DNA from 2 places in the Limosilactobacillus agrestimuris genome. Region 1 is predicted to be linked to the other one. Evidence: predicted binding sites of a transcription regulator. Region 1 holds the regulator's gene; the other holds the start of a gene.
The links. The regulator CtsR, encoded in region 1, represses protease genes until heat stress. The targets are predictions, from matches to a motif close to TTGGTCAAAAAAGGTCAAANA.
Positions count from the first base shown of each region.

Region 2: a site for CtsR is predicted at 1,297-1,317, ahead of ftsH (ATP-dependent zinc metalloprotease FtsH). Genes of this name have one in related genera too.

Region 1 covers NZ_CALPCW010000001.1:289,599-293,030, reverse strand. The annotation lists gene NFR46_RS01390 (ATP-dependent Clp protease ATP-binding subunit) at 1-1,655, opposite strand, end outside; gene NFR46_RS01385 (CtsR family transcriptional regulator) at 1,670-2,137, opposite strand; gene adhP (alcohol dehydrogenase AdhP) at 2,302-3,324, opposite strand.
Region 2 covers NZ_CALPCW010000007.1:5,051-8,482, reverse strand. The annotation lists gene tilS (tRNA lysidine(34) synthetase TilS) at 1-431, shown strand, start outside; gene hpt (hypoxanthine phosphoribosyltransferase) at 428-970, shown strand; gene ftsH (ATP-dependent zinc metalloprotease FtsH) at 1,379-3,432, shown strand, end outside.

The DNA of each region.
Region 1 (3,432 bases):
AACATAAATGAACCAATTGGTCGTTGCGGATCCTTCAACCCACTTCGAGCACGACGAATTGCCTTTGCAACCACAGAAACAGCTTCGTCCTGGCCGATAACCCGGTTATGAAGAACTTTTTCTAGATTAACCAGCCGTTCACTCTCGCTCTTTTTCAACTGGGTTAGTGGAACGCCAGTCCATTCAGCCACAATCTTAGCAACGTCTTCTCCAGTAGTATGTAGCTGGTGCTTTGCAGATTGCTTCTCTGCCTTCTTTTCTTGCTCATCAGCCTTGGCCTTTAATGTCAATTCTTCTTGACGAAGGTTCGCAGCTTGATCAAAGTCCTGATCCTCAATCGCATTTTCCTTCTTCTGCCGAAGTTCAGCTAATTTAGAAGTCAGTGATGGCTGATGCTTTTTCTTTTCTTCAGCATCAATCCGTACCATCGATGAAGCTTCATCAACTAAATCAATTGCCTTATCTGGTAGGTAACGATCAGTAATATACCGACTAGAAAGTTTAACAGCTTGTTTTAAGGCATCATCATCAATTTTGACATGGTGATGTTCCTCATATTTTGGCCGTAAACCGTTCAAAATTTGCAAGGCAACATTTTCAGATGGTTCTTCAACTTGAACCGTGGCAAACCGACGCTCTAATGCAGCATCCGATTCAATATACTTTTGATATTCATCAAGAGTAGTTGCACCAATAGTCTGTAAGTCACCACGGGCAAGGGCTGGTTTCAAAATATTAGAAGCATCAATTGCTCCTTCAGCTCCTCCAGCACCAATCAAGGTATGTAATTCATCAATAAAGAGAATTACGTGGCCATCTTTTTGAATCTCATCAATAACCTTTTTTAGACGATCTTCAAATTCTCCTCGATACTTGGTCCCAGCAACTAACGAGCCCATATCAAGCATCATTAAACGTTTTCGCGCTAAATCTTCAGGAACTTCATTATTTGCCATCCGGCGAGCTAGCTCTTCCGCCACTGCGGTTTTCCCAACCCCCGGTTCACCGATCAGGACTGGGTTATTCTTTGTTCGTCGACTAAGAATTTGTTCCACCCGTCGCAACTCTTTATCACGACCGATTACAGGGTCAAGCTTACCATCCCTTGCCATTTGAGTCATATCTCGAGCAAGCTTATCAAGGGTTGGTGTTCCTGACTTTCTTGCCTGTCGTCTTTGTTGTTTCCCTAACCGTTGCCGTGCTTGAATATCAGAAATACCAAGGCGACGTAAGGTTACCTTACGAATCTGACGTGGTAAAACATCCAGGCTCATCAAGATTCTCGAAGAAAGGATCCCCTCATCCGAAATTAACGCAAGTAAGATATGTTCAGTACCGATCTTTAACGCATTTAACTGTTGTGCTTCCTGACCAGCTAACGCTAATACTTGTCGTGCCTTTGGTGAATACGGGAGATAATCGGCCGGTCCCATGTCATCCATAGTTCCGTAGCCAATCATTCTTTCAATCTCTTCTTGAATATCATCACTAGTAATGGAGAATTGCTCAAAAATCTTGCTAGCAATCCCCTCTTTCTCAATTGCCAATGCAAGTAATAAATGTTCAGTACCCACGGCTTGGTGTTTAAAGTATTTTGCTTGTTCATGGGCAAGTGCTAAAACGTGCTTAGCACTTGGTGTAAACATATTATCCATTAATTGCTTTCCACCTAGCTCTCATACCGTAAACGATTCAGCATTGAAATTAAAATTCTCGCTCTCAAACGAGATTCAACATTACAATCATTCACATTTAGTGTTTGCTTTGATAAGGCAACTAACATTAAGTCCCCCTCTCGCCTCGTCAATACTTTCTCATCATAAAGCGTTCGAATAATATCATAAGCATCACGCTCACTAATCGAATCGCCAATTGCTTGGATCAGTGAGTTTAACACATCAACATTATCAAGTAAATTAACCCGCTCGATCCGAATATAACCACCGCCACCACGCTTACTTTGAACTAGGTAACCGTGTTGAATGGTAAATCGTGTCTTGATTACGTAGTTAATCTGTGATGGAACAACGTCAAAATGATTAGCAATTTCTGATCGGCGGATTTCAATCTGAGATGACTCTCCAAGGATTTGCTTCAAATACTCCTCAATAATATCTGAAATACTCTTTTCTTCCATTAACATCACCTCCAAATTTTATTTGACTAATCTTGACCAAATTTTACCACAATATTAAATTGGGAACCAGAAAACAGTCCCAATAATATGGAATGTAATTTAAACCAGAAAAAGAGACTGGTGGCTCTCCAGTCTCTTTTATTTCAAAAAGGGGATAATTTAGATTAATCTTCTAGGCTGAAATCAACAACGTTCCGACCAACAACCTTGTTATCCTTTAATTCTTGGATCATGTCATTGATTTCACTAAGCTTCCGTGTCTTAACAATTGGGTGAACCTTACCTTCAGCACCAAATTGGAAACATTCAGCTAAGTCTTGACGAGTACCTACTAATGAACCAGCAACGATAATTCCATCAAGAACTGTCTTAGCAATGTTAAGTTTCATGTCACCTTGTGGAAGAGCAACGGCAACTAACTTACCATCTGGACGAAGTGAATCAACCGCTTGGTCAAATGCTGAAGCAGAAACAGCAGTTACAACAGCGGCGTGAACACCACCAACTTTTTCTTGGATTTGCTTATCAACGTCACCATCATGACGGTTAATAAGAATTTCTGCACCATTTTCCTTAGCAGCTTCAAGCTTGTCGGGATTACCGTCAACAGCAATAACGTGAGCACCGAAGACGTTGTGAGCAAATTGAATTCCCAAGTTACCAAGACCACCAGCACCAACAATTGATACCCATTGACCTGGCTTAATGTCAGCAACCTTTAATGCCTTGTACATAGTAACACCAGCACAGGTTAATGAGGTAGCTTCAACAGGATCAAGGCCTTCGGGAACCTTAACAGCGTAGTCAGCAGGAACAATGCATTGTTCTGCCATTGCACCATCAGCAGTGTAACCAGCATTCAAAACGTTCCGGCAAAGTGTTTCACGACCAGTAAGGCAGTATTCACAGTGTCCACAGCCCTTAAAGAACCAAGCAATAGATACCCGGTCCCCAACTTTTAAGGAAGTAACGCCAGGAGCAACTTTAGATACACGACCAACACCTTCATGACCGATAATCCGACCTGGCTTCTTACCAAAGTCACCAGCGGCAACGTGTAAGTCGGTGTGACAAAGGCCACAGTATTCCATGTCAACTAAAGCTTCACCCGGCTTAAGATCACGAAGTTTAACATCCTTAACAGTAACGTAACCATCTACTGGATCATTAATAACAGCAGCTTTCATAATCTAAAATCTCCTTTGGACTTGTTATTTATTACACAAGCTATAATACCAAATTAGTTTTGCTTTTTAAAGCGCTTTTGTGAATAAATAAACAGAAATTTTTCAGAC
Region 2 (3,432 bases), on a different contig from region 1:
AAAATGTTAATCAATTACCACAAAAAGCTCAAACTTCCATAAATTCTGTGGTAAAATTGGGCCGTTGGTATTCAATTGGGAACGATTATCAAATTGCAGTCGCAACAACCAAGAGTTTTTTTGGTAAAACAGCTGATTACCAAGAGATGTGGTTGGCGCCTGAGCAATTGCCGTTAAGAATTCGTCGGTGGCAAGATCAAGATCGACTACCGTTAAAAAATGGTGGTCATCAAAGGGTTAGTCGTGTTCTAATTGATCAGAAAGTACCGTTATTAGAGCGTAATCAGCAGCTAGTAATTGCTGATGCTAAGAATAATATTGTGTGGGCCATTGGGCGGAAGTGGGGTTGGTTTACCCGACCTGACGATTACCTTGATCAGTGGCAACGGCTAGTTATTGGCATACGTGATTTGAAGAGGAGAAAAGAATGAATAACGATATTGAACGAGTATTGTACAGTGAAGAAGAAATTAACCGCCGGATGAATGAACTTGCAAAGCAGTTAACTGCTGAATATAAAGAACAGCGACCATTAATTATTTCTGTAATGACTGGGGCTGTTTTGTTTACTGTTGATATGATTAAGCGGATGGACATTATGGCCAAGCTTGATTTTATCGATGTTTCTAGTTACTACGGTGGGACCTCTTCAACTGGTGAGGTAAAGCTGGTTCAAGATTTGAAGTCAGATATCCGTGGACGCTCAATTCTAATTATGGAAGATATCGTTGATACTGGTCATACTTTAAAATTCTTAATTGACCTCTTAAAAGAACGTGGTGCAAAGAGTGTTAAGGTTTGTACCTTACTAGATAAGCCTGAAGGACGTCAAGTTGAAGTAAAGGCTGATTATGTCGGCTTTAACGTTCCAAACGAGTTCTTAGTTGGCTACGGTTTGGATTACAAGGGTTACTACCGGAACCTTCCTTATGTTGGGATTTTAAAGCCAGCTGTTTATGAGAAGGACTAATTAATATAGAAGCTGGAAATTAACCTCTTCAAGAGCCTGGTTGGCTAACCTAGAACGAATGATGATGGAATCATCAGAATCGTTCGTAGCCAAATAGGCTTGCTCCGCTGCGTTAGACTCTAAGGCTCTGGTTAATTTCCGCGATTAGACTCTATAGGTTCGGAGACTATTAGTAATAAGTCTCTAATTAAATAGAATAAGGACTTCAGAGTTCGGGCTTCGAGCTTTGAAGTCTTTTTGAATTATTGGTAAATCAGTGGAAAAATTAATCTAAAAAATGTAGAATTGGGCATTGTTGGGTGGTGTCTATTAGGTGTGATAATTGACTGGTCAATATTTGTCAATTATGCTATGATAGTCACTACAATTGTAACCACAATATTGTTGCTGGTAGAATAGGAGGTTGTTATGAATAACAATCGGAGAAACAATAATTTTACTCATAACGTTCTCTTCTACGCAGTGATTTTCTTATGTATTATGGGGATTGCTTACTTCTTCTTTGGTGGAAGCCAAAGTAATGGCCAAAGTAAGAACGTCTCACAAACAGAGTTTATCTCTGAATTGAAGAGTAACAAGGTTAAGAGTTTCCAACTACAGCCAAATGGTGGAGTTTATAAGATTACAGGTACCTATCGTAAACCGCAATCTGCTAATAATAATTCTGCTAATAGTTTTGGTTTTACCACGCAACGTAACAGCAAAGTCAACCACTTCCAAAGTTCTGTATTGCAAAGTGATGTAACCGTTAGTCAATTACAAAAGTATGCTGACCGGGAAAACGTTAAAATCAGTACACGAGCAGAGGAATCTAACAGTGTTTGGATGAACTTGCTGTTGACTGTCTTACCATTAATCATCATGATATTCTTCTTCTACATGATGATGGGCCAAGCTGGTCAAGGTGGCGGCGGTCGTGGAGTAATGAGTTTTGGGAAGACAAAGGCAAAGCCTGCCGATGCCAAGAAAAACAAAGTTCGTTTCTCTGACGTTGCTGGTGAAGAGGAAGAAAAACAAGAACTGGTTGAAGTTGTTGAATTCTTGAAGAATCCAAAGAAGTTCACCCGTCTTGGTGCAAAGATCCCATCTGGTGTTCTTTTGGAGGGGCCTCCAGGTACTGGTAAGACCTTACTTGCTAAGGCCGTTGCTGGTGAATCTGGAGTACCATTCTTCTCAATTTCAGGTTCTGACTTCGTTGAAATGTTTGTCGGTGTTGGTGCTAGTCGTGTTCGTGACTTATTCGAACAAGCTAAGAAGGCCGCTCCAGCAATCATCTTCATCGATGAAATTGATGCTGTTGGTCGTCGGCGTGGTGCCGGAATGGGTGGTGGCCACGATGAACGTGAACAGACATTGAACCAATTACTGGTTGAAATGGACGGGTTCCAAGGTGATGAAGGGGTCATTGTTATGGCCGCTACTAACCGTTCTGATGTTCTGGATCCGGCCTTGCTTCGTCCAGGTCGTTTTGACCGGAAGATCTTAGTTGGTCGTCCAGATGTTAAGGGACGTGAAGCCATCCTTCGTGTTCACGCTAAGAACAAGCCATTGGCAGATAATGTTGATTTAAAGGAAATTGCTAAGCAAACCCCAGGATTTGTTGGGGCAGACTTGGCAAACTTATTGAATGAAGCTGCCTTATTAGCAGCGCGGCGAAACAAGACACAAATTGACGAAGCCGATCTTGATGAAGCTGAAGACCGGGTAATCGCTGGTCCAGCTAAGCACGATCGAGTTGAATCAAAGCAAGAACGACGAACAGTTGCATATCACGAAGCTGGACATACAATTGTTGGTCTTGTCTTGAATGATGCGCGTGTCGTTCATAAGGTTACGATTGTCCCTCGTGGTCGTGCCGGTGGTTATGCAATTATGCTGCCACGGGAAGATCAAATGTTGATGTCCAAGAAGAATGCTGAGGAGCAGATCGCCGGATTAATGGGTGGTCGTGCGGCTGAAGAGTTAATCTTTAAGTCTCAATCTTCAGGTGCTTCGAATGACTTCGAACAGGCAACCCAAATTGCTCGGGCAATGGTTACCCAGTACGGGATGAGTGACAAGATTGGTCCTGTTGAACTGCAAAGTTCAGGTCAAGTATTTACTGGTCAAGGTTATGACCAATCACCTTACTCTGAAAAGACTGCAGCCTTGGTTGATGAAGAAGTACGGCGGATCCTTCGTGAAGGTCATGAACGGGCCCTCCACATTATTGAGACTCACCGTGAACAACATAAGATCATTGCTGAAGCCTTACTGAAGTACGAAACGCTTGATGAGAAGCAAATTCTTAGTCTTTACAAGACTGGGAAGTTGCCTGATAAGGATATCGCTGCTGCTGATGAAGAAGCTCGTGCACAAACCTTTGAAGAATCCAAGCGTGCTTTGGAACGGTTAGAAGACGAAAAGCATGAACAACTTAAGGCAAGTAGTTCTGCTAGTGATGAAAATGAAGAATCAGCTGC